Regions from separate parts of the Paenibacillus sp. CB74 genome, predicted to be linked through region 2. Evidence: riboswitches for the same ligand, from Rfam matches in the RefSeq annotation. Region 2 holds a riboswitch; each other region holds the start of a gene.
What was found. A riboswitch is a leader RNA that binds a small molecule or an ion and turns the genes downstream of it on or off. The one in region 2 is predicted to bind S-adenosylmethionine.
Positions count from the first base shown of each region.

Region 1: it holds a riboswitch for S-adenosylmethionine, as region 2 does, so the genes downstream of both, ACX9NY_RS29085 (methionine ABC transporter ATP-binding protein) here and metA (homoserine O-acetyltransferase MetA) in region 2, are expected to answer to the same signal.
Region 3: it holds a riboswitch for S-adenosylmethionine, as region 2 does, so the genes downstream of both, mmuP (S-methylmethionine permease) here and metA (homoserine O-acetyltransferase MetA) in region 2, are expected to answer to the same signal.

Region 1 covers NZ_CM146009.1:6,584,234-6,594,633, forward strand. The annotation lists gene ACX9NY_RS29070 (thioredoxin family protein) at 1-14, shown strand, start outside; gene ACX9NY_RS29075 (COX15/CtaA family protein) at 410-1,348, shown strand; gene ACX9NY_RS29080 (Cthe_2314 family HEPN domain-containing protein) at 1,538-2,254, shown strand; SAM riboswitch class I at 2,392-2,533, shown strand; gene ACX9NY_RS29085 (methionine ABC transporter ATP-binding protein) at 2,659-3,693, shown strand; gene ACX9NY_RS29090 (methionine ABC transporter permease) at 3,694-4,353, shown strand; gene ACX9NY_RS29095 (MetQ/NlpA family ABC transporter substrate-binding protein) at 4,428-5,267, shown strand; gene ACX9NY_RS29100 (DUF2167 domain-containing protein) at 5,459-6,457, opposite strand; gene ACX9NY_RS29105 (SDR family oxidoreductase) at 6,631-7,410, shown strand; gene ACX9NY_RS29110 (NifU family protein) at 7,555-7,800, opposite strand; gene ACX9NY_RS29115 (YuzB family protein) at 7,881-8,135, shown strand; gene ACX9NY_RS29120 (NAD(P)/FAD-dependent oxidoreductase) at 8,132-9,193, opposite strand; gene mqnE (aminofutalosine synthase MqnE) at 9,430-10,400, opposite strand, start outside.
Region 2 covers NZ_CM146009.1:3,320,829-3,331,228, forward strand. The annotation lists gene mqnC (cyclic dehypoxanthinyl futalosine synthase) at 33-1,169, opposite strand; gene ACX9NY_RS14610 (trans-sulfuration enzyme family protein) at 1,411-2,583, opposite strand; gene ACX9NY_RS14615 (PLP-dependent transferase) at 2,580-3,767, opposite strand; gene metA (homoserine O-acetyltransferase MetA) at 3,792-4,709, opposite strand; SAM riboswitch class I at 4,945-5,068, opposite strand; gene corA (magnesium/cobalt transporter CorA) at 5,520-6,455, shown strand; gene ACX9NY_RS14630 (HRDC domain-containing protein) at 6,526-7,527, opposite strand; gene ACX9NY_RS14635 (ROK family protein) at 7,705-8,583, opposite strand; gene ACX9NY_RS14640 (MOSC domain-containing protein) at 8,660-9,346, opposite strand; gene ACX9NY_RS14645 (phosphodiester glycosidase family protein) at 9,377-10,400, opposite strand, start outside.
Region 3 covers NZ_CM146009.1:6,276,907-6,287,306, forward strand. The annotation lists gene ACX9NY_RS27690 (methyl-accepting chemotaxis protein) at 74-994, shown strand; gene ACX9NY_RS27695 (spore germination protein) at 1,210-2,922, shown strand; gene ACX9NY_RS27700 (GerAB/ArcD/ProY family transporter) at 2,963-4,063, shown strand; gene ACX9NY_RS27705 (Ger(x)C family spore germination protein) at 4,060-5,262, shown strand; SAM riboswitch class I at 5,333-5,435, shown strand; partial or broken gene mmuP (S-methylmethionine permease) at 5,526-6,936, shown strand; gene mmuM (homocysteine S-methyltransferase) at 6,916-7,956, shown strand; gene ACX9NY_RS27720 (ABC transporter permease) at 8,058-10,400, opposite strand, start outside.

The sequences.
Region 1 (10,400 bases), 3.3 Mb from region 2:
CGATCCATAAATAATGTTATATACGTTCAAATGATGAATATCTACACAAACACTCCGATGACAGAATAACCTTTTGATCGCTGTTATTGTGTAAATGTTTCATTGAACTTATATAAAAGTATGACAGGTTCATGCTGTAAAAGGGTATACTAGATGAAACGCCATTTCTCTTGAAATAGGGAAATGGCGTTTGTGTGTTCGACATGTTTTATGTTAGAAATTTGATGTACATATCCCCAGTGACCTATGGGTCATTATTTCATCAGACGTTAACATTTTGTCACAAAGCGCGGACGTCAATGAACATTTTATCCGGTATAATGAATTTAGTTGTGAAATAAGTGTCAAAGTATCGAAACAAGCGAAGGATATTCTTCGCCATCTTAAACCAACAGCGGGTGAGAAAAAATTGAAACACTTAACTTTATTTAAATGGTTAACCGTATTAACCTGTCTTGTCATGTTTCTGGCCACTTTTGGTGGAGGCATCGTAACCAAAACGGAATCGGGCCTTGGCTGCGGAACGGAATGGCCTTTATGTAACGGGAAACTCGTTCCGGCACATACTGTGGCTTCACTTATTGAATATTCCCATCGCGCTGTAAGCGCACTGGCTGGATTGTTGTCCATTGCCTCGTTTGTTGCTTTTCTGCTGTTTGGCAAGTCACGTCGTGACCTGCAATTGTTCTCTTTCTTAACCCTGGTATTTGTTATCGTGCAGGGGATCATGGGGGCTTTTGCCGTTGTCTTCTCCCAATCTTCAGCAGTCATGGCACTGCATTTCGGCTTTGCACTGATTGCTTTTGCCAGTTCCCTGATGATGGCGCTGGGCATAAGGCAGGAGGCAAAAGATGGCGGATTGGAGCGCCTGAATAAATACCCTCGGGTGAGCAAAAAATTCAGGAATCTGGTCTGGTTCTCCACCATTTACACATATCTCGTGGTATACACGGGTGCATTTGTGAGCCACACGAATTCTGCTGGCGGATGTTCCGGATTTCCGCTCTGTAACGGGCAGATTATCCCTGAGCTTTCAGGAGGGGTAGCGGTTGCTTTTGCTCACCGTGCAGCAGCAGCGTCGCTCGTTATTGTTATTGCAATTCTGGGTCATTTCGCTTACCGTAATCATCCGGACAACAAGGAAATGCGTACCCTTGGCGTGGTATCCGTTGTTCTCATCCTGATGCAAGTCGTGATTGGTATTTTCATGATGGTGACAATGAACCGTCCGGAAGTATACATGTTCGTAGCTCTCGCTCATATGCTGGATATCGCCATATTGTTCGGAGTTTTAACGTATATGAGTTTCCTGGTGTACAAGCTGCATCGACCGGTTAATCGGTTCTAGATACAGATACAGTTCTCTTGAAGGTACTCGGCCTAATATGAAAGTCCACCATCCAGTGATGTACATCTTTGGACAGGTGGACTTTGTTTGATGTCAGGGGGATCAGGGCAACCTATGGCAAGCAGCAATTACGGAATGGATGAAGTGTTACGGTGATGAAATGTTGATTCGGAAAAGAGGAGGTTAAATATGCTGCGAACGTTGTTGGGGGAAAAACCGCGTATAAACGAAGGTAAATTGAAGGAAGCGATGGACTCCATGGCGCATACACTTGAGCTCTTTCAGCGGCAAATGCATGTGGATCATGATCCCACGCATGACTATCGGAAACTGTATGTGTGGACTCAGGGACTCATCTCCTCACTGGATGAACTGGAGCAAAGCAGCTTCGCTGCAGCTCATTTTCGCAAAAAGGTCGTTGCAGGCTCAACGGACGACATGACGCCGACTGAAAAAGCTGAGTATGCCCGATATGTGTATTTCTACAAAGATGGCTTCATCCGCTGCTTTGCCATTTTGGATAAAGTCGGGACCGTATTGAATGAAATATTCCAGCTGAATACTTCAAATACAAAAGCGCATTTTTCTTATTTTACGGTGTTAAGGCAGTTCGATTTTGCGAGGGAGCATCATGATCTTGCATTGAAATTAATTCAGATCAAGGACTCATATCGGGAGCCGATGAGCAAGCTGCGCAAACGACGTAATATGGAAATTCACTACATGAACTCGGAAATGCACGATGACTTGTGGCAGTTACACCAGACCTTGCAAGGTAAGGTGAAGCTGGAGGATCTGAATCAGCATGTGCAGGAAATGCGTCAGGGCGTGGATATGGTCTGTGAAACGTTAACAGCCTCTTATCGTTATATCAATAAAATATGGCAAAGAAATAATTCCCTTTGACAAATCGGAATACTTGGAATATACTGAGTTTCAATTAGAGTGTTGCAATGACAAAGAATGAACAGATCATCTCAAAATTTACATTCACATTATAAAGCATGAACTACATGAACTTATAAAATCCTACAATAACATATTTCTTATCGAGAGCGGCGGAGGGACAGGCCCGATGAAGCCCGGCAACCGATTTGTAATGACATGATACATGTATCATTCGTTATAGATGTTAGGTGCTAATTCCTACAAAATGGTGCAAGGCACGATTTTGGCAGATGAGAAGGTATATTCTTTCACGTGAAGAGCCCTCTTTGTTTCTGCAAAGGGCTCTTTTTTGTACTTTAAGGGGAGTTTTCCTTTAGATCGGGTAAAGATACATGTAGGTGGTTGGAAAGGGGCAAGTGCGATTGATTGAATTAAAAGGATTAACCAAAACGTACGGCAAAGGAAAAAAGTCTACAACAGCGTTATCCGAGCTGAATTTGAACATCCAAAAGGGTGAAATCTACGGCGTTATTGGCCATTCCGGAGCGGGTAAAAGTACACTGATTCGCTGTATTAATTTGCTGGAGCGGCCTACGGAGGGTGAAGTATGGGTTGACGGGATCAATCTGACTGAACTGAGCAAAACCGAATTGCAGCAACAGAGACGCAAAATCGGGATGATTTTTCAACACTTCAATCTGTTATCCTCTGCAACGGTATATGATAATGTGGCTTTTCCACTAAAGCTTGTGAATACACCCAAGGATGCCATTGATCGCAAAGTGAAGGAAATGCTCAATCTCGTTGGTCTGGAGAACCATAGCAACAAATATCCAGCTCAATTATCAGGTGGACAGAAACAACGTGTGGGGATTGCGAGAGCACTTGCGAGTGATCCGAATGTACTTCTCTGTGATGAGGCTACTTCAGCGCTTGATCCGCAGACGACAAATTCAATTCTGAAGTTATTGCTCGACATTAACGAAAAGTACAACCTTACCATTGTGCTGATTACTCATGAGATGCATGTCATTCAAAACATCTGTGATAAGGTGGCTGTCATTCATCAAGGTGGCATTGTGGAACAGGGACCTGTAACCGAGGTGTTCCTGAAGCCGCAACATGCGATTACGCGGGACTTCATGATGCGTGACCATGAAGCTGGACTGGCTCTGGAAGAGACCGCTCTGGCGAATGCAGGCATTGAATTGCAGGCAGGTGTTGCTTCGAAACTTGTGAAGATATCCTTTCTGGGGAACAAAACATATGAAGCGATTTTGTCCAGAACGGTTCGTAAGACGGGTGTGGATTTTGCCATCCTGCAAGGAACGATCTCTACGATCAAACAGGTTCCTTATGGACAACTGACCGTTCGGTTCGAAGGTGATTCCAATGCGATTGATCGGACGATATCCGAATTGACCGCTGAGGGACTTGATGTGGAGGTGCTTCGTTAGATGGATTTTTCAACAGTTCGTTGGGAAGAGGTTGGTAAAGCTTCCATAGAGACACTGCAAATTTTGGGTGTATCAGGCCTATTCACCGTTATCTTTGGTTTACCACTCGGAGTTCTGCTGTTTATGACAGCCCGATCTGCTTCGATCAAGTCACGGACGGTGTACATTATATTGTCCTTGATTGTAAATATTTTGCGATCAGTTCCATTTATCATATTGATTGTTGCTCTTATTCCATTCACTCGTATACTTGTCGGTACAGCTACGGGGGTTCTTGGTGTTATACCTCCTTTGGTTATTTCAGCAGCTCCTTATTTTGCTCGATTGGTGGAGACAACGTTGCGAGAAGTTGACCGTGGTGTAATTGAAGCGGCGCAGTCAATGGGGGCATCGACCGGACAGATTGTAAGACGGGTGTTGCTGCCTGAGGCGTTACCTGGTCTGGTTGCTGGGATAACCATTACCATCGTTACGCTTGTCTCCTATACGGCGATGGCGGGCATGGTTGGTGGTGGTGGACTGGGAACGCTGGCAATCAACTACGGATATTTCCGTTATCAAAATGAAATCATGATCATATCCGTAGTGTCGATGATTATTCTCGTGCAAATTCTCCAGATGGCTGGAGATCGGTTAGTTACATTTTTCACCAGGAAATAACACATAGATAACATGTTGGCTGTGCAGTCATTCAAACGCCACATGAAAAAATGATTAGAGAAGGGGTTTTACACATGAAAAAATGGTCATTCGCTCTACTTAGTCTTATGTTGATTGCTGTTCTCGCAGCTTGCGGGAACAACAAGGATGCTGATAGCGGTGCAGACAATTCAGCAGGTGCACCACGCACGGTTGAATTGAAAGTGGGAGCTTCACCTACGCCACACGCAGAGATTCTGGAAAGCATCAAACCTGAACTGGAAGCACAAGGCATTCGTCTGCAAGTCGTTACGTTCAATGATTATGTACAACCCAACCAGCAACTTGCTGATAAAAAATTGGATGCAAACTTCTTCCAGCACCAGCCTTACTTGGACACAGAGAATAAAGAACGTGGTTTCAACCTCGTTGCTGTAACACCTGTTCATGTTGAACCTTTTGGCGGATACTCTAAAAAGATTAAATCTTTGGATGAATTGGCTGATGGCGCAAAAGTAGCCATTCCAAATGACCCATCCAATGGTGGACGTGCACTGTTGTTGCTCGCGAAGGAAGGCATTATTACGCTGAAAGACAATACAAATATCACATCTACGATTCAGGATATCACAGCCAATCCGAAGAACCTGGATATCATCGAGCTGGATGCAGCCATGATGCCTCGTCAATTGGATGAAGCGGATCTGGTATTCATTAACGCCAACTATGCGCTTGAAGCGAACCTGAATCCGGCAAATGATGCCTTGCTGATCGAAGATCTGCAAGGTAACCCGTACGCGAACATTCTCGTTTCTCGTGAGGACAACAAGGATTCAGATGCAATTCAGAAACTGGCTGCTGCCCTGCACTCCGAAGAAGTGAAAACCTTCATCAAAGAGCGTTATAAAGGTGCAGTTGAACCTGCAACTGAATAATTTAACGATATGTATGAGTTGAATGTATGAGTTGACGTGAGCTGATAAGAAGAGGATGTCCCATAAGTCATGAATATGACGGAAGGACATCCTCTTTTTGCGTTATTAGCGCTTGTAGCGAGGTGCAATTTTTGAACAGCCACTCCCCAAGTCTGTGCTGAAGCATGGATCAACATAAGTCACAACATAGGTCAAAGTTTCTCTGATGTATCAGCATTGGAGTGATGTCCAGATTGGCGGTAGTAGGATAATTCATTCTGATCAGCATGCTGCTGTTCATCTGCTTCTTGCAGGTACGTCCGCTCGGAGGGAGAGAGTTTTTCTTCATCTCCGTATGAACTTTTGATTTTGTATCTGATCCAGCCGACTAGTCCAAGAACGACAACCAAGATTAAGGCCCATCCTTTTTTGAGCAAAAGAAGAGCGCTAAATTTTTGGGAAGCCGTATACCCGATTCCGCCCATCAGAAGGCTGTTGAGCCCTATGGTCGAAGTTTTGTCAGTCGATGCATTATATTCCTCGTAGGTATGTCCTGCATTGATGTGAAGTTGATTAAGGACGGTTTCCTCGAATGCCTGGCGGCTCTGTTGAAAGTTGGCCGTATCGATAACCAGAATGGCTGTGATGTACCCTTCGCGTGTCAGGAGTTTTACATTGTAATTCACCATGGCTTGCTGATCAGCATTCTTGAAACCTAGGGAGTAGACCAACTGATGTTTGGTCTTATCGTATGCCGGTTCGATTTCCCAACCTGTTATGTACGTTCTGTATTCGGGATCGAGCTCTCTGTTCTCTTCTTCTGTGCCTCGGATATAACTGCTTAACAGTTCTTCGCCATTCAAATTTTGATCATCATCATGAATATGACCTGTCTTCACGTATTCAAATACAACATACCACGAGCCGTATTCACTATTGCTGGTTAGGCTTCCGATTTCATTCCCGTTAGGCTTTCCACCGCTGTTAAGTATTGAGCGTTGGGTATTGGCCTTATCCAGAAAGGAATGACTTTCAGGGACTTTCAGTGTGGCTTTGCCATCGAGCGTTACAGATGCAGGGCCAATAATCCAATCATACTCATCGGGTGATTGATACGTCTCACTTTCTGCTGATACCTGTAAGGCACTAGAGACTGTGAATACACTCACCATTAAAAGTGTAAGAAATGATATCCATCGTTTGTTCTTCATATTCAAGTAGAGGTCCTTTCGGGTTATATCCTCGACAGTACCATAGGTATTCGATTCCGATCAAGATATATTTGGAATTAAAGGTGGATAATCCCTTGTAGATAAGCGAGTTGTAGGAGGACGATAAATCTTTTATACTGGATAGTGACTGCTCTTTGAAGAGGGGGATGAACGTGAAGGGAAAGATTGCCCTCATAACGGGAAGTGCCAAAGGTCTTGGTAAAATGACGGCCCTCAGTCTGGCAGATCAGGGGTGTCATATTGCCCTCAACTATGTACACAGCAGAGCAGAAGCTGAGGCTTTAAGGGCTCAGATTACAGCCAAGGGTGTGCGGTGCATTGCTATCCAGGCGGATATATCGAAGGTAGAAGATATCTCTTCATTGGTTGAACAGGTGGAGGACAACCTGGGCAGCATTGATATTTTGGTGAATAACGCGGGTCCATTTGTCCGTGAACGACGATTATTTGCGGATTATTCTGAAGCCGAGGTCCAGATGCTCGTGCAGGGAAATCTGCTAGGACCGATGTTGCTGGATCAGCGTGTATTGCCAGAGATGAGACGCAAGCAATGGGGACGTATTATCCATTTTGGCTTCAGTCATGCTGGAGAAGCGAGATCTTGGCCACATCGCGCCGTATATGCGGCTGCCAAGGTAGGTCTGGTCTCTTTTACAAAGACACTCGCTGTTGAGGAAGCTCCTTATGGAATTACGGTCAACATGGTATGCCCGGGAGATATTCGTGGTGCCAACAAAGAGAAAACGATTGATGAAATGGCGGGCATCACCGACGAGGAAACGCCAAGAGGACGTCCTGGCAGCGGTGAAGATATCTCACGAGTGATTACGTATCTATGCCTTGATCATTCCGATTTTATAACAGGTAACATTATGGATGTATCTGGAGGGCTTGATCCGATTCGTCCGATCATACAGCGTGAGGATACTTAAGGTGAGTTATAGGACTGGACGTTGAAGACGTTGATGCTGGTCTAGGGACAGATGAAATGGACAGGCTGAATATGCGCACAAAAAAAGAGCCCTCCGCTTCATGCGAAGCGAAAGGCTCTTGAGGTTTATTTCGTGAAGGATTGATTAGAATACTTGTACGACTTCTTGTACACCCTCAACTTCTTCGAGAAGGGCACGTTCAATCCCGGCTTTTAAGGTAATGGTGGAGCTTGGGCAACTGCCGCAGGCACCGACCAGTTTCAGCTTAATGATGCCGTCTTCCACGTCAACCAGTTCCACGTCACCGCCATCGCGTTGCAGGAACGGACGAAGCTTGTCAAGAACATCAGATACCTCATCATACATGGTGTCTTGTGCGTTTTCGCTCATATTTTTCAACTCCTTTCCTTATTATATTATATTACAAATGGCCATAAATTAAAATGGTCAAACAAAGCAGGTGAACCTACATGAGACCGATTATTGAATTTTGTGCCAACAATATGCATTTTGGCACAGATGAAGTCATGGATCAACTGGAAGAAAATCCAGACTATGACGTGATTGAATACGGCTGCCTTACCAACTGTGGCCAATGTTCTATGACTCCATTTGCACTGGTGAATGGTGAAGTAGTCATCACGGACAAAGTGGAAGATCTATATAACGCCATTCTGGCCAAAATTGCCGAAGCCGATGTCTGGGATGAGCTCGATCTCGACTAACCGAGATGGCGCTTGGACATCCAGAGCACACCACTTTTCAAAATACGAGGTACACGTCCCATCATGGACGTTTTGCCCATTAGCCCAAACCCGGACTTCTTGCCGAGTGCACCCAGTGTGCCACGAAGCTTGAGTGGATGTGGATTGGGCTTTTCGCCTTTCCAGAGGGCATGCTGAATATGGGCGATCTGCTCACCCTGTACTTCCGCAGCTTGACCGCTAGGTGCATAAGGTACACTGGCACAGTCACCAACCACATATACATCGGTATATTCCGGGATTTGGTAGTATTCATTCAGGACGACACGACCTTGAGGGTCTTTGGTCACGTCCAGATCCTGTACCACTTTTACAGGCTGAATGCCTGCCGTCCAGACGACAGCATCCGTTAGAATCTGTTCATCCCGGTTATAGATGGCATTGGGCTCAACACGCGAAATGGCGATATGTCCACGTGTCTCTACCTGATGTTCGTTAAACCATTCATGTACATACACGGACAGACGTTGCGGGAAAGCGGATAATACACGTTCACCACGATCCAGAATGCTGATGTTCAGATCCGGTCTGCTCTCACGAAGTTCGGCTGCCATCTCGACACCACTTAATCCACCGCCTACAATGTGCACATTGCCATAGGCTTTGACTTCATTAAGTCGCAGGTAAGTCTCGCGTGTTTTGCTAAAGCTCTGAATGGTACAGCTGTAGTCTTCAGCGCCTGGTGTGTTGTGAAAACGGTCTGTACAACCCAGTCCAATAACAAGTTTATCGTATTCAAGCGGGTCTTGGCCTTCAAATTCAATCTGACGCTGTTCCAAGTCAATTGAAGTAACTTCTCCATAACGGTAAGTGACTTTATCGTTCACTGGAAATTGGATACGCAGGTCATAATCGGATACGGTTCCTGCTGCGAGTGCGTAATATTCGGTCTTTAATCCCTGAAAGGGGCTGCGGTCCACCAAAATAATCTGTGTATCGGATGGAATCTTACCTTCCAGAAGTTCCTTGATGATGGTGAGGCCGCCATAACCGCCTCCAAGAATGACAAAATTTTTCATGACTCGGCTTCCTTTCTGCATCAGTCCCACTGAAATGGGGCTGTAAACTGTGGAGCAGCTATGCAAAAAACATAGCTGCTCCTTTTGTTAGGATTTGATTAGTTGAAAAGTAGGCATTGAAAATTAAAAATATTATTCAGCAGTTTGCACCACTCGAATTCAAACGTCTCCCTATCATGAAAGCTGCGTTCTGGAGTGGTGCGGGTACAATATTGATTGTATTTTGTATTTATATCTTATTCGTACACTTGAATTTCATTGTAGAACGTATCACGTTCTACCGGAATACGTCCTGCACCCTTAATGAGCCATATAAGCTCTTTACGTGTAAGGCCTTCAGGTGTGAGTGCACCTGCCGCATGACTAATCCGTTCCCGAACGATCGTACCGTGTGCATCCGAAGCACCGAAACCAAGAGCGACTTGAGTCAGCTGTGGGCCGATGTTAATGAAGTATGCTTTGATATGATCGATGTTATCCAGCATCAGACGGCTAATCGCAATTGTTTTGAGATCCTCATAAGCCGAGTTACGACGCATAATGCTCGCGTTTTTACTTTTTGGCTGCATGGAAAGAGGGATAAAGACCATAAATCCGTTGGTCTCGTCTTGCAATTCACGAATCTGCACCATATGGTTAACGCGATCCTCATAGGATTCGATCGATCCATACAACATCGTCGTATGTGTACGCATGCCGAGCTCATGAGCTGTGCGGTGCACCTCAAGATAACGGTCCACGTTGGCTTTGTCCACACGCATTTTTTTGCGATATTCATCGGACAGAATCTCAGCTCCGCCACCAGTCAATGTTTTCAGACCTGCTTTTTGCAGCTCTTGCAGAACTTCTCTGATGCTGAGTCCGCTAATCCGGGTGAAGAAATCAATCTCGGCTGCCGTGTAAGCTTTCAGTGTAACATCCGGATATTTCTCGTTTAAAGCGCGCAGGGAATCGACATAATATTGAAAAGGAACATGGTTGTTATGTCCGCCTACGATATGGAACTCACGTACGCCCGGATGAATATGCTGTTCCACATAATCGATCATTTCCTGACCGGATAATGTATAAGAGCCTTCTTCACCCTGGTCTTTGCGGAAATTACAAAAAGCGCAGTGGGCTTCGCATACGTTCGTAAAGTAAAGACTCATGTTCTCGATGAAATATACTTTCTTGCCATTCTTCCGCAGGTTGGCCTCATTGGCCA
Region 2 (10,400 bases):
GCATATATGGAAGTGGTATACAAATATTATAATTAGTTCTGCATTACGAAATCTTCATGCACGGTATTCTCTTCATCGAACATGCGCAAGATGTCGTAACGGGTGTTACGTTGTGCGGGAATATAACCGGCCTCTCGAATCAAACGTAAAATGGATTCAATGTTCACTTTGTAAGTTGCACCCGCAGCAGATACAACGTTCTCTTCAATCATGGTGCTGCCGAAGTCATTACATCCAAATTCAAGCGACTTCTTACCGATCTCAGGACCCATGGTTACCCAAGAGGATTGAATGTTCTTAATATTATCAAGCACCAGTCGGCTGATGGCTACAGTCTTCAAGTACTCTTCCGGCGTCTGACGCTCCAGCTTAAGGTTGGTATTGTCTGGCTGGAAAGTCCAAGGAATGAACGCCAGGAAACCTTCGGAATCGTACTTGTTCGCAATACATTCATCCTGAGCTTCACGTACACGGAGCAAGTGTAAAGCACGCTCTTCCATCGATTCACCAAGGCCGATAACCATCGTTGCCGTGGTATTCATGCCGATGCGGTGTGCAGTTTGCATAACGTCCATCCAATCCCGCCATGAACCTTTCAAACGGCTGATTTTCCGGCGTGTACGGTCATCCAGAATTTCAGCGCCGCCGCCAGGCAAGGAATCCAGTCCAGCTTCGTGTATAGCACGAACAACCTCTTCCAATGTAAGGCCATCGGAGACTTCAACCATTTTCATAATCTCAGCAGGTGAGAACGAGTGCATCGTGATGTTCGGGAAACGCTCCTTGATGGCTTTCAACAGGTCTGTATAATAGCTGAAAGGCAAGTTTGGATTCGTACCACCTTGCATCAAAATTTCGGTACCATTCACATCTTCCGTTTCCTGAATCTTCTGGAAAATAACTTCATCTGGAAGCACATAACCTTCATCTGAACCAGGTCTGCGGTAGAAAGCACAAAAACGGCAGTACACATCACACACGTTCGTGTAGTTGACGTTACGCCCAATTACAAATGTTCTGTATGGCTCAGGGTGCATGCGTTTCATAACGACATTAGCAGCTGCCCCGATTTTGTCCACTTCATTGGATTCAAATAACTGAATCGTGTCTTCCAAGTCCAAACGTTCGCCCCGAAGGGCTTTATCTAAGATACGGTCTACCGTACTCATCGTAAAAAAGCCTCCCTCATGAAGAGAAATTATATAACGATCCGTCCCAACTTGTTCAAAAGAAGCAAGTTCTGGTGGCAACATCGCATTTCTGTACTCCACATATCGTAACACAGGTTACATGTGAAAAAAAGCACCTTATGTACAGGTGCTTTAAAAATAAGTAAAAATTTTTACATATGGAATGGAATTTATCCGAACTTAAGTGATACTCATAAGGGTATTTGGATACTCCCTTTTGTTAGGATTCCTGAAGTGCTTGTTCCAAATCTACAATCAGATCTTCGATATCTTCCAGACCTACCGAGAAACGCAGCAACCCGTCTGTAATGCCACGGTCCCGGCGAACCTCAGCCGGCATTGCTGCATGAGACATCATCGCTGGGTAGGACAGAATACTCTCGACAGCTCCCAGGCTTACAGCAACAATGGGTAGCTTCACCCGGTTAAGAACTGCTTTTGCACGATCTCCTGAACCGACGTCAAATGAAACGACAGCTCCATATCCTGTTGACTGGCGCTCATGTGCCTCGCGGCCCGGATGATCCTCCAGTCCAGGGTAAAAGACAGCGGTAATATCACTGCGCTCATTAAGCCATGCCGCAAGTCTGGCTGTACTCCGTTCACTATGAGCCATACGAGCCCCCAAGGTTTTCATCCCGCGCATCAGAAGCCAGGATTCTTGTGCCCCGAGTACAGTTCCAAGTCCATTCTGCAACTGTTTCAGTTGTACGCCAAGTGATTCCGTGCGAGCAACTGCTAAGCCTGCCAGCACATCACTATGCCCCCCTAGGAACTTGGTAGCACTATGTACGACGATATCCACACCAAGCTCAATTGGACGCTGATAGTACGGTGTCATAAAGGTGTTATCCAGAATCGTGATCAGGTCATGTTCCTTCGACCAGTCAGTTACGGCAGCGATATCCGTAATACGCAGAGTAGGGTTGGATGGTGTTTCCATATAAACTGCCTTGGTGTTTGGCTTGAGCGCCGCTTTTACTTCATCTATATTGGTCATGTCCACAAAAGTCGTCTCAATCTGCATACGGCTTAATATGGAAGTAAGCAACCGATACGTGCCTCCATATACATCTTCCGTTACAATCATGTGATCCCCTGCGGAGAACATCATGAACACGCTGGAGATCGCAGCCATCCCCGATGAATAGGCGAATCCTCGCGCTCCGCCCTCCAGCAGTGTGATGTAATCTTCCAGAGCCTGACGTGTCGGATTACCCGAACGACTGTAATCATGTTGAGGTGGATTGAAGATATCAAAATGATGGAAGGTTGAGGCTTGATAGATTGGCACACTGGAGGCTCCAGTTGTTTTGTCAATTTCATCACCAAAATGAAGCAATTTGGTATCAAATTTCAATTCAGAATTGGGCTTGTTGTTGGACTCACTCATGAGTGCACGCCTCCTTCAACTTCCTGTTGTGCAGCTGTCAGAGCATTGCCAAGATCTGCAATCAGATCATCCGCATGTTCAATGCCTACAGAGAACCGGAGCAGTCGGTCATCGACACCTACAGCATCACGAATTTCAAGCGGAATATCCGCATGCGTTTGTACCGCTGGGTAGGTCATGAGTGATTCCACTCCACCGAGACTTTCGGCAAAAGCAATCAGTTTGATATGACGCAGCAATGGTTCAACGTAACGTGCATCCTTCACTTTAAAAGAGAAAATACCTGTGTTACCTGTGGATTGTTTATTTTGTATCTCATACCCTGGATGATCCGACAGGCCTGGATGATACACTTCACCCACTGCTGGATGCTCAAGCAAATATTTGGCAATGGTAAGCGCATTGTACTCATGACGCTCCATGCGAAGAGCCAGCGTTTTCATCCCTTTCATCAACTGGTAGGAGTCACTTGGAGACAATACCGCTCCAATGGAATTATGCAGGAACGCCATCTCTGCAGATAATGCCTCACCCTTGGTTATAATTAGTCCGGCCAGCACATCATTGTGTCCGCCCAGATATTTGGTAGCGCTATGAATGATGATATCGGCACCCAGTTCAATCGGACGTTGGAAAAATGGAGTCAACAACGTGTTGTCAACAATGGTCAACAGGTTGTAACTTTTCGCCCAGGAAGCAACGGCTTCCACATCGGTGATCATCATCAATGGATTGGTTGGTGTCTCAATAAATACCGCTTTGGTATTTGGCTGACGAACCTTCTCCAGTGCTGCCAGGTCATTCGTATCTACATAACTGGCAGTTACGCCAAAACGAGACAGAATGCGTTCAAGCAGACGATAGGTTCCACCGTATAGATCCAACGATACAATCAGATGATCCCCTTGACCAAACATGGCAAAGATCGTTTGCAGTGCAGCCATACCCGAGCTACAGGCAAACCCCGCATCACCAGACTCTAGCGCTGCGGCTGCTTCTTCCAATACCTTACGGGTTGGATTCGTCGTACGAATATAATCAAACCCCGTGCTTTGTCCTAGCTTCGGGTGGCGAAACGCAGTGGATTGATAGATCGGAAAGTTAATGGCGCCTGTTACCGGTTCATTGATGGACCCTATTTGTGCTAAGCGGCTTTCGATTTTCAACTTGTTGTTGTCTTCCATTGCTGCATCCTCCTGTAATCTCGATTAGATTTGCGGGCCAATATCGTAAGGTGTTTCTTGATACACATAGTAATTGAGCCAGTTAGAGAATAATAAGTTGGCATGAGCGCGCCAGGTAGCCGGTGGCACACGGGAAGGATCGTTATTTGGATAATAGTGTCTAGGCAATGCAATATCCAACCCTCTGGCTACATCCCGGTCATACTCCCACTTTAATGAGAACGGGTCGTACTCGGCATGACCTGTGGCAAAAATTTGTTTGCCGTCTTTGGTCGCAACCAGGAAGATACCCGCTTCCTCGGATTCAGCCAAAATCTCTAAATTTTCATTCTTTTCAATATCTTCGCGTCTCACTTCCGTATGACGGGAATGTGGAACGTTGAATACTTCATCAAATCCACGCAACAATGGAACATGTGGTTTATTGATCGTATGTGGGAAAACACCAAAGCACTTTTCATCAAGTGGTACTTTCGGCACATCAAAATGATGGTATAAACCTGCTTGGGAAGCCCAACATATGTGGAGGGTTGAAGTCACATTGGTTTTGGTCCATTCGAAGATCTCCTGGATCTCATTCCAATAGTTCACGTCTTCGAAATCCATCTGTTCCACCGGGGCACCCGTAATAATCATGCCATCGAAACGTCGGTGTTCAATCTCGTCGAAGGTTTTATAGAACAGATCCAAATACTCCTGAGACGTATTCTTCGACGTATGGGATTTGGGGTGTACGAGAACAACATCCACCTGAATAGGCGTGTTTCCGACCAGACGAAGCAATTGTGTTTCGGTCGTTTCCTTTGTCGGCATCAGGTTTAATATAGCGATACGGAGTGGACGAATATCCTGCTGGTATGCAGAAGTTTCATCCATGACGAAGATATTCTCTCCTTCAAGTACTTCTTTTGCTGGTAAAGTATCCGGAATTTTGATTGGCATGGTAAGTCTAACTCCTCCTTGTGCATAGATAGATGCAACTGCCACTGGCTTGATGTCTTCATATCAATACAGTGACAGACTGCCTTGAGCTTGTAAAAACATTGAATTGCTCTTTCATCCAACGTTACAAACAACCTCAAGTTCCTTAGCGAAAATCACTGCTGAGAAGTCGGGGCATATGACAAAGACCTTCCTCGGATTTCGAGAAAGGTCATATGTAAATAGATATGCGCCTCTCTCATCTCTCAGTTACAACAGTGCCACTTGACACTAGGTCGCTGCAAGAATTAGCACCGTGCGGTATACCGCCGGTTGCCGGGTTTCATCGGGCCAGTCCCTCCACCTACTCTTGATAAGATTTCGCTGTATTAGATTGTAATTTAATATGGTTCACCGTCTACTTTATTACATTAATGCCCTTACGTCAAGGTGCAGTTCTCTGTCTGCTGTCCAGATCGGAACCGTTCTTCATCCGTTGTCATACACTGCCTCAGGGCGCGAAATAGACACATTTTTGCGCTTGAAAGCACCTTGTACCAGCGGTATACTAAACAAGGTGTTATAAACCCTTATGTGAGAGGTGACATATTAAATGGATGGCGACCCGAGGCCTGACTGGCAGCCGAATTCCGACAAACTGCATAGAGAATTGACATCAGCATGCCGGCAGCGGGACGTGACTTCCGTTTGATTATATAGTGAACGCAGCCCTGATCTCCAGGCTCCGCTGCCGACCGGCTGATTTGTTCTTTTTGCGCCCATAATGATAATATCCGCCGAGTTGGCGGGTGCAGAAGGAGTAGATTAACGATGAAAATCCGGTTGGTAAACAACGGTGTGTTTATTCCGGTGGACGATATTCAGCAGGCGCTGACTCCACCAGCGGAAGGATTTTACTGGATTGATGCAGATGTAGACGATTTGGCGGTACTTCAACCGCTGTTCTTGATGCATGATCTGGCTGTGGAAGACTGTCTTAGTGACGAAGAACAACGTCCGAAGATTGAAATTTATGAGAACCATTATTTTATTGTAATTAATAGCATACGTTTCGATAATGAAGAGATTTTTCTGCGTGCAGTCAACTTGTTCCTTGGCAGACATTTCATCATTAGTGTTACAAAGCAGAAGGTCAGCGAATTACGCACACTGAAACCAATCCTGTGGGAACAGGAAATCAGTACACCGGACCGTCTGCTGTATTTGCTGGTCGACTTGATCGTTGATAATTATTTCACCGTGGGTGACCGGATTGAAGCTCGGATCGAGAAGCTTGAGGAAGACATTCTGATGCATACCAAAAAGTCACATCTGAATGAAATCATCGGGCTGCGAAGTGAGATTCTATGGTTGAAAAAAGTGCTTGGACCTCAGAAAGAGGTCATTAATACACTGAACAAAAAAGACCTGCGTCTCATCGATGATCAACTGCAAAAGTATTTCAGTGACATCTATGAAAATGCCGTAAAAATATCGGAAACCTTTGAGACTTATCGCGACCTGATGGGCAACTTGCGAGAAGCCTACCAATCCAGTATAGCGAACCGGGCGAATGAGATCATGCGTGTGTTTACCGCCATTACCACGGTCTTCATGCCGCTGACGGTTATTACCGGTATATACGGTATGAACTTTACGAATATGCCCGAGCTTAACTGGAAATACAGCTATTTTGTTGTGATTGGCCTGATGGTTACACTGGGCCTGAGCATGTTCTTCATTTTCCGCAAAAAAGACTGGGTATGAACTCGTACGAAATAACAAAGACGATGCGCTCCTCTTGGAGGAACGCGTCGTCTTTTTCTATACCCTGCAACTAACTTACATTCCGCTCTGTCTCTGCATGCCGACGGAAGCGGATGCGAATCATGCGCAGTTTTTCATAGACCTGCTCCAGACTTCCTCCGTCGGGCTTCTCCGCTCCATACACCTTATGTAATACTGGCTTCAGGAACGTATCTCCCAGCTCCTCATATGCACTCCATACAGCCTCTTGTTCGTTCTCTGGCATCACAGCAAGCTCCACATCAAGAAGGCAATCGGTGTCATAACCTTCGAGATCCAGTGCCTCTAACAGCTCAATCAACTCGCGTCGGGATAATCCGGATCGATTAACGATTTCTTCTAACGTATGCCCTTCCTTCATGCCTTCAAGCACCTGCTTGCGCGTGGTGAACTTATCAAGTTCCTGTTTGTACTTCTGCTCTCTCTGCTTGTATAACCAGTTCTCATACTCTTCTTCCTTCAGCGCCGTGTACACCCATTCCAGCGGGAATGTCGTTGAACGCTCCAACCCGTTCGTAATCTCCATCCATTCCGCACCATAGTCGGTCGCTTTGCTCTCCCCTACGCCCGGCAATTGCATCAGTTCATCCACCGATTGCGGCACAAAGGCACTGATCAAACGCAGCAGACGATTCGTTGCAATAAAATACGGTGCCTTCCGGTCAGACACGGCTCTCTTTCTACGCCAGGCGCACAAATCCGTATATAACTGCTCATTGCCGTATAACTCACTGTAACAATGGAGTCGCTGCCCACCATAACTGCGCAACTTCAAATCATCATTCTCATGAAATAACCCCTGTAACTGCGGTCGGTATCCCTCACTCATCTGTATGGCGAGCTGATGACGATAAATATGAAGCAGTTCCTCCCAAGAAGTCCCTTCATACCAGATGCTGTCCTCACGTTCTCCTTCCTCGTAGCGACTCCATCCCAGCTGCCAACCATCTTCCTCTTCCCCAATCCATAGCTGTGCATACTCTGCATTCTGATCTGACATTCTGGACAATCTGTTAATGAAAATGACTTCCATTTCCGTTCCCTCCCTTTAACATTTCAGCCTAAACGGGTTAGCTACACTACCTACAGGCAGCACAAAAAAAACACCCCTCCTGCAAAATCCATGCAAGAGAGGTGCTTCCTCATTAACCGTACTATGCTGTTGCCCATATCATACCACAATGGTAAAATTCGTCAATCCCTTAATGACCTACTTATTCAATGCCAACTTGGCAAGCGCCAGCGAACCACACAGCCCTGCATTGTCGCCAAGTCCTGGTGAAACAACATACTGGTCAATGTCGGATTGAAGTGCCGGATGCTGAACGTATCCAGCCAGCAACTCCTGAAGTTTGCTACGCACCATCGGGAACAGGTGCTCCTGCTTCATTACTCCGCCACCCATTACGATTTTCTGTGGAGAGAGAATGAGAACATAATTCATCAGTGCATGTGCCAGGTAATGTGCTTCAATCTCCCATGCTTTATGATCTGCAGGCAGCTCATAAGCCGGTTGCTCCCAACGTTTGTTAATGGCCGGACCAGCTGCAAGGCCTTCGAGGCAGTCGCCATGATACGGACAGAAACCTTCGTATGTATCCTCCGGATGTCTGCGTACAATGATATGTCCCATCTCTGGATGTGACAATCCATGGACCATTTTACCGCCAACTACAGCACCTGCACCAATACCTGTACCCACAGTGATATACAGACAGCTCTCAAGACCTTGTGCAGCGCCCCAGGTTGCTTCTCCAAGTGCAGCACCATTCACATCCGTATCAAATGTCATCGGTACATCAAAATGCTCCTTGAGCTTGCCAATCACGTTATATTGTCCCCAATGTGGCTTCGGTGTTGTTGTGATATAGCCATACGTTGGGCTTCCTTCAATCGGATCAATCGGACCAAATGAACCTACGCCCAGAGCTTCAATGCCTTTGCCTTCAAAAAACGAAATCACTTGAGCCATTGTCTCTTCCGGTGTTGTTGTTGGAAAACTTACGCGTTCCAGAACTTCTCCGTTTTCTGTGCCAATACCACATACAAATTTGGTTCCGCCTGCTTCAATTGCGCCTAAGATCGTCATGTTAGTCACACTCCCAAGTTAGTTTAAAAAGGAAATCATTTTTCGTGCTTTACTTGATGACACTATAGTTATCCTGCTACTTGTTCTCCAGCTTGGACAATCGTTTCATTAACGTCTGCCTCCAGCTGTCTGACAGCGCAGAAATGGCCAGCAGCGCCTGGATACCTTCGACATTTTCTTTCCCCTGATGCATAATTCGATTGGCTTCAAGAACGGTCATTGATGCAGGATCGGTGCTGATCCGTCGAAATGTCGATGAAGGCCTTACCTCACCTTCTTGCAGGACACGAAAGTAAAAGCCGGTATATCCACTCTCCTGAAAATATACAGGCAGTTCCTTATAATCATACCGCGCGCCCAGCTTGAAGCAAGGTTGTCTGGGCTGACTGACCTGCACTGTGGCTTCGCCCAACTCGTAGACATCACCAATCCGAACGACTTCTTCGGCACAGCCTTCAACCGTCAGATTTTCTCCACAAGCTCCCCAGTCCAGCTTGCGATCCATCAACTGTTCCAGCTCCGGATAACGACTGTAATCGTATACACAAACGGCCTTGTCAGGGCCTCCATGATGCACCAGATCCGCCTGCGCATCCCCTGTCATTCCAGTGAATGACAGGAAAACCGCGTCGGATACAGGGTGTTTCACAATGCCGCTCAGCACTTCACGCTTCTGCCCAGAGAGCGGTTGCGGCAGTCCTACATTGATGGCCAGAACAGCTGTACTACCCTCCTCTGGCTTTCGATCAGATGTGAGTGTCATTTGCGTCATCCCTCCCATAATCACTTTCTTTTAACGAACAGAGCCACCAAATACGAGTGTATTACTCAAAAGTCGACCTGGTGAGGTCAGCATTTTGCCCCCGGCGTACATGCCTGAAGATGCGCCACCATCCAGATTCATGGCCTGCTTCGCCCCAAGCTTTTGCATCACAGCTGCCCACTCCTTGATTGTTGCTCCGGAAACGGTAGCCAGCATAACAGAACCGTCCGCCATGATTGCGATACCACTTCTGGCTCCGGAAGCATTAAGAATCTTGGCATCCTTGAAACCTTCACTCGTCGGATTTACAGCTACCTTGCCGTCTTTCACCAGACGCGGACCTGCTCCCACAGCGGTCACCACATCTTGCCAAGGAATCTCTTTACCTGCTGCGTTCGTATATTTGTAATTCATTTCTACGGTTGAGCCAACGGTGAAACGATCTGAAGAGGACTTTTGGTTGCCTGTGAAGACCAGCACAGAGCCATTCTTAGGAATGGCTACATTGGTGTTAGGGACTTTTTTGGTCACGATGCCTTTCTCCATGACTACTGCAGTACCACCTTTGAACCCGACTGTCGCACCTCGTTCAGGTGTATACAGCATCGTAATGCTTGCATTCGCAGAGGGTGTTCGATTAATAAATGTCGCATACCAACTGCGTGATTTGCCTTTTGTATCTGTTACTTTACCTGTCAAATTCACCTGAAGTGAATCCATGATCGCCGAGCCATCTTCCTTAAATCCGATGGATGTTCCGTATCTTCCAATATGTATGACCTTACCATTTGCTATTAACATGCCGTATGGATCTGGTGCTCCATTATATGCTTCGAAAAATGCTCCATTAATGGCTGCTTGTGCACCATAGGCTTTCACAATCGATGGCAATGTAGCCGTCTGGCCAACTTGCTTCTTCGCGAGTCCCACGGTAACCGGTGTTCCCTTCGGAATCGAAACGGTCTGTACGGTAAAATTACGTCCTGCTGCTTTTACTTTCTGTACTTTGGTGCTAATTGCTGCTTTGGCATCCACTGTCTGTGGCGCACTTACT
Region 3 (10,400 bases), 3.0 Mb from region 2:
CATATGTTGTTGTGATTGTTGTTTTGCTTAGTTAAAGGCTATCTATTATGGAATGAACTGTGGGGGTTATCAAGTGCCTATATTAGCTATGGAAAAGAAAGATGTTGTCACCGATGCACTAGTCATCAAGGCGATGGAGAAAAGTCTGGCTATTATTCGATTCGATCTGAATCGACGGGTAACTTATGTGAATGAAGTTTTTGCCCAGACCATGGGATATACGGTAGATGAAATGTATGGAATGAAGCATCAGCAACTATGCTTCGGCAATTTTGCAAATACCCCGGAATATGACGCTTTTTGGAATAGTATATTAAATGGTGTCAGCTACCAAGATAAGGTTGAACGCAAGGATGCAAAGGGGAATTCCGTATGGCTTGAAGCGACATATATGCCGGTGTACGATGAGATGAATCAGAAGATACTGGGTGTCTCCAAAATCGCCACTAACATCACCAACCGTCAGAACAACATTTCAGTCGTAGTGAATGAGCTGAAAACGATGTCACATGAGCTGAATGGGCAGGCAGATGTAGGCATTGAACGGAGCCAGGAATTAATGTCCAGTATCTCCTATATCTCAGAGGTGTCGGCCACTAACCGTGCGACACTGACTCATCTTCAGGAACAAGCCGGATCGATTCAGGGCGTGGTACGAACCATACGCGAGATTTCATCACAGACACAGTTGCTTGCATTAAATGCCGCCATTGAGGCTGCACATGCTGGGGAATACGGACGAGGATTCGATATTGTGGCGAAGGAAGTCAAGAAACTATCCGCAATGGTAGAGAGTTCGATCAATGAGATCCGTGATAGTGTGACTGGAATAACCAAGGAAATTGGTAATATTACAGGTGGCACCAAAAAAGTAGAGGAATACGTCGAGCGGAGCCAGCAGCAGATTGAAATTGCTTTGAATGACTTCATGGCAATCGCTGCATCGGCTCACTTGTTAGATGCCAAGGCAGAGCATGTAACCAGAATCGTATAAGAATATAATATTATTAATTGTTAGCGGTTCCTCACAGAGGAACCGTTTTTTGTCTTTGGGTAGATTACTACCCACACAATGAGATTACGGGTTTGTCCTTAACGCATTTTAGGTTAGAGGGTCCGCAAAAAAACGGGAATTATTGTGATCAAACGGGGACACAATACTTGGGAATACCTGCAGCTTCGCATGCAGAGAAATGTTGGGGTGGGAACATGTGGTCAACAATTCTATCCTACGTGCCAGAAGGGCCCATATGGATTCAGGCATTCCTGGTTTTCATTATTCCAATTGGCATTACCATGACTACGCGCTGGATCAATGCCGCCATTAAGCGCGGAAGCTTCTCTCGTTCTAAGAAACCTTCGATATCCTCGAAGGATATCTCTCCAGCAGCCAAAGGACAGGGTCAAGGAACCGAGACAGGCCATTATGCCAATATTAAGTTAACGGAGAAGTATAGTACCAATCTGATTAGCGTGAAAGAAAGCTTCGGACAAAATGCAGATGTGCATATTCGGGAATTTACGATTAGGGGAACGAATACACGGGCTGCGGTCATCTACACCGAAGGTCTGGTAGATCAGGACTTGGTAGATGATCACTTGATTTCCCCGTTAATGTTAGAGGGCGTTCCCCTACTTAAGCAGGAGGGGTTTCTTCATCCAGACAATGCACATTTGTTGTCGGCATACCTGAAGGATCAATTACTTCCTGTCAGCCTGGTTGAGGAGACTTCGTCTCTCCAAGAGCTCTCAATTGGCGTGCTTTTCGGAAAAAATGCACTGTTGGTTGATGGGTTGCCAGGTGCTTTATTAATTGGTGGCCACAAGATCAAAAGTCGAGGTGTGAATGAACCGCTGTCAGAGGGATTGATTCGTGGGCCACGGATTGGTTTTACAGAGCAATTAAGCGATAACACAGGCATTTTACGTCGTTACGGAAGTGATCAGAGTCTCTTTATTCAAAAGTTTGAAGTGGGTTCACGGATCAAAAAAGAATTGGCGATAGCCTATATTCAGGATATTGCCGATCCCAATCTCGTTACTGAAGTCTGTAAGCGAATCGAAGAGATGGATATGGATTCGATGCTGGAATCAGGCTATGTGGAGCAACTCATCGAAGACAGTACCCTAAGTCCTTTTCAACAGGTACTAAATACGGAGAGGCCTGACCGGGTAATGGGTGCTTTGCTGGAAGGTCGGGTAGCTATTTTGTTGGATGGAACGCCATTTGTACTTGTTGTACCCGTGACCTTTAGCATGCTGCTTCAATCTCCCGAAGATTATTATGAACGTTGGATTCCAGGAACCTTTTTACGTATGCTGCGTTTTGTAGCTGCGATGCTGGCATTGCTCGCTCCTGCACTCTATATTTCGTTTATTTCGTTCCACCCTGGTCTTATCCCGACCAAGCTGGTTCTGACGATTATTGAAACGCGGACAGGGGTACCGTTTCCTTCGATCATTGAAGTACTGATCATGGAAATTTCCATTGAAATTCTGAGAGAGGCAGGGATACGGCTGCCTAAACCGATTGCGCCAGCGATGGGTATCGTGGGAGGTCTGATTATTGGACAAGCAGCAGTACAAGCAGGAATCATAAGCCAATTCCTGGTTATTGTCGTTGCGGTTACGGCGATCTCTTCCTTTACCATTCCTGTCTATAGTGCAGGGCTAACTCTGCGAATTCTGAGATTTGCCGCAATGTTTAGTGCCGCAGTTCTTGGTTTGTATGGCGTGGTTATGTTCTTCTTGCTTGTGTGCACGCATCTGGCACGGCTCTCAAGCTTTGGCGTACCTTACGTAGCTCCGGCCGTCCCGTATCACATCAATGAATGGAAGGATTTCGTTATTCGTGCTCCGTTGAACATGATGAGAATGCGTCCCAAAATGACAAATCCGCTCGATGAGGATCGTAAAAAGTAATCAAATTTTCCATCTACAGAAGCTCTGGAGGTGAACTAAAGTGAATGGCTCCCCACAAAAGATAACCACGACACAGGCCGTTATAATTATTGTGAATTACATGCTTGGTGCCGGGATCCTGACGTTACCTCGAACGACCAGTAAGGCTGTCGGAACACCGGATGTCTGGATATCCATTATTCTGTCGGGACTGATTATTGCAGGTGTCGGCATTATTCTGGTTACCTTGTGTCGCAGATTTCCGGGGAAAACGGTATTCCAGTTCACCCGTGAAATTACGGGGAGCTGGATTGCTTACATATTGGGATTTGCCATGATTATGTATTTTATGGTGATTGCCGCATTCGAAATTAGAGTCATGGCTGAAGTAACAGGGATGTATCTGCTTGAACGTACGCCCACATGGGCGATTGTTATGGTCTTCATGTGGATCGGTATATATATGATCTCAGGCGGACTTGGTGTCATAATACGGGTGTTCGAGATTATTCTACCGATTACAATCATTATATTTGTCATTGAAATTCTGCTGAGTAATCAGCTATTTGAGATTGGAAATCTTAGACCAGTGCTCGGCGAAGGTCTTATGCCTGTTTTCAAAGGACTTAAGCCTTCTCTATTATCATATACGGGGTATGAGGTGATGCTAATCATGACTGCTTATATGAAAAATCCGAAGAAAAGCAATAAGGCGATGAGCTGGGGCATACTTATATCCACCATTATATATTTGATTACGGTTGTCATGGTTGTAGGTAGCCTGTCCCTGGATGGAATCAAAACTCGAACCTGGCCAACGCTGGATTTGGTGAGAAGCTTCGAGATACAGGGATTAATATTCGAACGATTTGAATCCTTATTGCTGGTCATCTGGATTATGCAGATTTTTTCGACTACCGCGATCACACATTACTGTGCTTCGGTGGGTATTCGTGATTTGTTCCGTTCAAAAAAAATGAAGGGGATTATGTATGGTCTGCTTCCATTCATTTATGTGACAGCCATGATGCCCAAAACGGTGGATGATACTTTTGCACTTGGAGATATGCTGGGTAATGCATCTGTGTTTTTATTTGGCATTCTTCCTATGGTGTTACTGTTGATAAGTCTGATTCGCAAAAAAGGAGGCAAACATGCATGATGCCATTCCGTATGCTCTTACGTTTAGCTTCTGCCTTTTGTATTCTATTGACGCTGTCCGGATGCTGGAGCAGTCGGGAAATAGAGGATCTAAGTCTCTATGTTGGTCTTGGAATCGATGTCGGCAAAGAGACGGAATTCGAGAAAGACATCGCTGCTCAAGGAGGCTCATATCCTAAGAAGAACTATGTAACTGCCACGGTGCAGATCGCTCCGGGCTTCTCCAACAGTCAATCGAGCCAGCAATCCGGTTCTCCTTCTTCCGGCAAAACATCCTATGCCAATGAACAGCTCAGTGGAGATTCCATGTTGCAAATCTTCCGTCAGTTTGCGTTAAGGCGGGATCGACCACTTATTGGACATCATCTGAAAGTTATCGTCGTTTCCAAGGATATTGCCAAAAAATATGGTTTGGACCAATTGCTTGATTTTGTACTACGGGATAATGATATTCGACCGAACTGCCTGGTGCTAATCAGTCATCATTCTGCATTAGATGTGTTGACTTCACAGGACCCGTCTCGGATTCCGGCATTTTATCTCACAGGAATTACGAACAATTCGTACTTGTCCAACAAAATATTGGATCCTGTATTATTGTCTAAGTTAGATGCACAGATGCAGTCCGGTTCCAGCTTTCTGCTGCAAAATGTGTTGAATTCCCATGGAGAGGACAAGTTCTCTGGAGGTAGCATTTTTGATGGAAAAACAACGAAATTCATTGGAGAACTTAGTCAAACAGATCTTGAGGGTTTGTCATGGCTCAATTCCAAAAAAAAAGGAGGTGTCTTAAAAACACATAACAAGCAAGGATTCACCGTGGTATATGAAATCAAGAAGAAAAAGGTGAAAATTATTCCCAAGGTGGTCGGCAATGATATTTCATTCCATGTGAAGACTGAATCCGAAGGCTGGCTGATGGAGGATTGGCGCGCTCCCGAGGAAGAGGAAAAAGGTGAATATCTAAGAGAATTGGAAAAGGATTTTGCTGAGCTGGCCGAACAACAGATTCGTCAGGTGTTGTACAAACTTCAGCATACTTATAAAGTCGATGTAGCGGATTTTCGGGACAGCTTGCGTATTAAACATCCAAAGACATGGAAGAAAGTCAAAGGTGATTGGGATAAAATTTTCAGTACCGTGCCGATCACGTATGAGGTAAAGACCACCATTACCAATCCAGGGTCTTCCACAGAATAGCGAGATGTGCCATTTATGATATAAATATTGACACATTCATAATCAATCGCTATATTTATAAAAAATCATTTTCTTATCCAGAGAGGTGGAGGGACTGGCCCTTAGAAACCTCAGCAACAGATCTGAAGGATACTGTGCTAATTCCAGCGGGTGAACAGCCTGATAGATAGGAGCGTTTGTTTTTATTTGTCAGTAACGGCGCACTCTTTAGGAAGAGTGGGTCTTTTTTGTTTTTCTGGATGAAGAAGTAGGGAGCAGCAGGTATGGAGAACAACAACGACAAAGGGCATTTTCAGCGGAAAATGCAGGCACGGCATGTGGTCATGCTCTCTCTGGGTGGCGTCATTGGAACGGGATTATTCCTGAGCTCGGGTTATACGATTCAGCAGGCGGGACCACTGGGAACTATTCTTTCCTACTTGATTGGAGCGATCGTAGTATATCTGGTGATGCTCTGTCTTGGTGAACTGTCTGTTCATATGCCAGAGACGGGAGCATTCCATAGTTATGCGGCAAGATATATTGGACCAGCAACAGGCTATACGGTGGCTTGGTTGTACTGGTTAACCTGGACTGTTGCGCTTGGCTCCGAATTCACTGCCGCCGGTCTGCTGATGCAGCGTTGGTTCCCATCGGTAAATGTATGGATATGGAGCGCACTTTTTGCACTAATGATCTTTTTGTTCAATGCTTTAACGGTAAAACTTTTTGCGGAATCCGAGTTCTGGTTCTCATCTGTCAAAGTAGTTACCATCGTAATCTTCATTATTATCGGTGGTGCAGCCATGTTTGGGTTCATTCCCATGGCGGATGCTGAACCGGCTCCATTTCTATCGAATATTACCGCATCCGGGTGGTTCCCTCATGGGGCTACAGCGATATTGATGACTATGCTTGCTGTAAATTTTGCATTCTCAGGCACTGAGTTAATCGGTATTGCCGCCGGGGAGACGGAGAATCCAGAAAAGACGATTCCCAAAGCTATTCATACCACACTGTGGCGTTTGGTTATTTTCTTCATCGGAACGATTGTGATCTTGTCGGCCTTGCTGCCCATGTCGGACGCCAGTGTATTGGAAAGTCCTTTTGTAGCGGTAATGGAGCGGGTGGGTGTACCCTACGCTGCAGATATTATGAACTTTGTTATTCTGACGGCGATTCTCTCTGCTGCCAATTCGGGCCTCTATGCATCTTCACGGATGCTCTGGTCTCTGGCTGACAAAAGAACGATCTCTCCGTGGTTTGCCAAATTGACCAAGCGCGGGGTACCGCTGAATGCACTTCTGATCAGTATGGTGGGTGGTGCACTGGCTCTGCTGTCCAGCATTATTGCGCCAGGTACGGTGTATATTACGCTGGTCTCCATATCAGGTCTGGCTGTCGTTGCCGTATGGATGAGCATCAGCGCTTCCCAGTACATGTTCCGCAGACAGTATATCCGGGAAGGACATGCGGTCAAAGATCTGGTCTACCGAACACCACTGTATCCGGTGGTACCGATTGTTTCGTTTACATTATGCCTGGCTTCATGCATAGGTATTGCCTTCGACCCGACACAGCGAATTGCGCTATATTGTGGGATTCCATTTATCGCAGTATGTTACGCAGCTTATTATTTGACAGAACGTGTGAATAAGAAAAGAGGACAAGTACATGACACAAACACAACCGACTAACCCCATAGAACAGATCCTGCGTGAACATCCGGTCATGATTCTGGATGGAGCGCTGGCGACGGAACTCGAACAGCATGGATGTGATCTGGATGATCCATTATGGTCTGCTCGTGTGTTGCTTGAGAATCCGGATGTTATTGTTCAGGTCCATACGGATTATTTTCGAGCAGGAGCCGACTGTGCGATTACATCCAGTTATCAGGCGACAGTGGATGGCTTCCGCAAGAGAGGCATCGGCGAGCAAGCAGCGTTGGACCTGATTCGCAAGACGGTGGAACTGGCTGCACAGGCGAGAGATGACGTATGGGCAGAAGTGCAGGAAGACGGAGTTGATAATACGGAAGCCAAACTGGATGGTGACCTGGTCCTCGGAGCAGCACAACAAACGTCTGATGTCTTGGAGACCGGGGGCTTGGCACGGCCACGACCGTTGGTTGCTGCATCCGTTGGACCCTACGGCGCTTATCTAGCTGATGGATCGGAGTACATCGGTCACTACGGTGTATCAGATGAAACGCTGGCTGCATTCCATCGTCCGCGGATGGCCGCGTTGATTGAAGCAGGTGCTGATATTTTGGCTTTTGAGACCATACCATCCTTGCAGGAAGCACAGGTGCTGGTTGATGTGCTGAAGGAGTTTCCTCATGCCTATGCCTGGCTATCCTTTTCATTAAAAGATGGGACAAGCATCAGCGAAGGTACGCCGCTTGAGACATGTGCACGATTGTTTGGTTCCGAGCCGCAGATTGCTGCGATTGGCCTGAACTGTGCTCCCATGGAAGTGGTGACGGAAGCGGTGAGTATTCTCAGCCGTGCCAGTGATAAACCTGTTATTGTGTATCCGAACTCGGGAGAAGTATACGATGCTGCAACGAAGACGTGGAGTGGGCAGGGTACCTGTGGCAGTATGAGTGATGCTTCGGAACAGTGGGTTGCTGCGGGCGCACGGATTATTGGCGGTTGTTGCCGTACTACGCCACATCAGATTGACGAGCTTGCGAAGAAGTGGCGGAGCTGAAGTATATTTAGCCGATCCAGATCTGCGTGGAAAAGCCCTTTCTTATCTTATAAAGGATAGGAAAGGGCTTCTTTTGCATGAGCATACCTTCTTGCTACACTTTATTCCACGACAAGAATACGCGGCGATGCCTGACGAATCACCTTGGACGATACCCAGGATCCTAGAGCTGCGGCAACAATACTCAGACAAGCAAAGAGTATAATGCCTCCCCAGTTCAGAATGAGAGGAATCTGTACGATACCGTATCCGGATAGGACTTTTTCAAGTAACAGGGGGAGAAGGTATACGCCTACAATGACTCCAAGCATTGAACCAATCAGAGCTACTGCAACTACTCCGGCAGCAATGGAGAACCGGATTTTTCCAGATGTCATTCCAATCGACTTATATATGCCATATGTCTTGCTCTCTTTGCGAATGCTGATCCGGCAGGTGCTGAAAATAATAATGAATGTAACCAAAATGAACAGCAGACCCATTAGAGCCATGGGGTACACCAGAATGCTTGCAGCTTCTGCATAAACAGAATCCAGCAGCGTTTTTTGCGTGACGATGGAAGCAGAGTCTTTGAAACGCTCATTCAATTGGTTAGCAATGACATCCGCCTGTGAAGGATCGTTGACATTGATAAACGCGACATCTACATCTCTGTAATTCGGATTTACGCTTCGAACCGCTTGAGCTGTGATTCTTCCGGATACCGACAAGTCGGAGATGGCCTGATAGATGCCCGAAATCATAAACGTTCGCTTTTCTCCTTCAATGTAGAGATCCATGAGATCTCCTATATCCTTGTTAAACATCTTGGCAACACTAACTCCGATTGAAATTTCATTTTCGAGTGTCGGATTGTCTCCTCTCAACGTCTCAAAACCAAGATCCTGATAGCTTCCATCCAATACTCTTAGATAAAGACTGGTAGACTGGCTGGCCACATCGGTTGGATCATCTGGAAGGATAACTCCGGTGATGTTCCCTTGCCAGCCCACATTTTTGATGCGAGGGTCTTCTTCCAATACGTTCTGCAGCTCTGCTCTCGGAAACGTAGTTTTGTTTACAACGACTGCGGCAATGTTAGCATTGTCATAACCCCATTTGGCCGCCGTCTGATAGATTCCGGTAATGCTGGTCAGTACAACATACCCGAGAACAAGTACGGAAGCAGCCATCGTGGTTAGCAACAACATCAGAACCGAGCTTTTGCTGTTTTTGATCAGATTGCGTATACCGATGACAAAAGAGACGGGCAATTGTCCAAACAAGGCCTGGTTTGCGAGCGGTGAATTCATTCGTTGCGCCATGCGTACATTGTCGCTCTCCGACATACCGTACCGAATGGCCTGTACAGGCTCAATCATGCGAGCCTTTCTGGCGTATAACACGACGAATGAAATAACCAAGACGAGTAACAGCAGCCCTACAACAATAGCAACTCCAATGCCCTCAATTGGAAGATCACCCTGGCCAGTCCGGAGGGACGATACGGAGATGTTGATGATGAATTTGGAGACGATTACGCTAAGTACCAGCCCGGGAAGAACGGCGATGATGGACAGCAGGGCATATTGAATGACGTAAGTACCAATGGTGCCCCGGGAAGTGAGTCCCAGCGATTTAAGGATACCTATCGTTTTGTAGTTGGCCAGAATCGCATCGGATATGGTGAAGCCAATCGTAATGAGGGCAATAATCATCATGACGGCCCCTAAAAATATCATAATGAACCCGACGATCTGATTGATGATCAGATAAAAGGAGGAGATACTTTCAAATTCCATTTTGGTTTCCATAAATGGACCACCCGTCTCGCTTGTATAACGATCCCAGTAGCTGGAGTTCGTACTGTAATCATCAAAATGGATGCCCATCATGTGAATATCTTTTCCCGCAACCGTACTAAAATCATTTTGGTAATCCGTACTGTTCATCCAAATTCTTGCCGTATTGGTGAACGGTGCTCCATAAGGAACATCCACAACAATAGCTGAAACTGCGAGGTCAAGTGTGATCGATCCGGTTTTGAATTGAATGGTATCACCGACAGCAATGTTATAGGCATTCGCCATGGAAGTTGGGATCCATACGCTTCCTTGTTCAGGAGCCGAATGCTGTGTACCACTTGCAAATACAAGTTCATCTACACTCCATGGCGGAGGCGGGGTATTCATCATGTACAGATACAGGTTAGGGATGTCAGTGCCGCCAAAAGTGATGCCCGACAAGATGCGGTAAGTTAGCAAAGGTGAGACTTGAACACCGTTCTGGGCAGCCCACCAGTCATGTACAGTTTGGGGATCGTCCAGCCCTTTGTCGAACGTCAAGATCTGATGGGAACCGTTGGTTCGACTATGCATCTCGTTGAACTGGTTACCCGTATTGGCCAGGATAATGACTGATGTGGACACGAGTAGGGTAGACAGAAAAATAAGCAGGGTGATGAA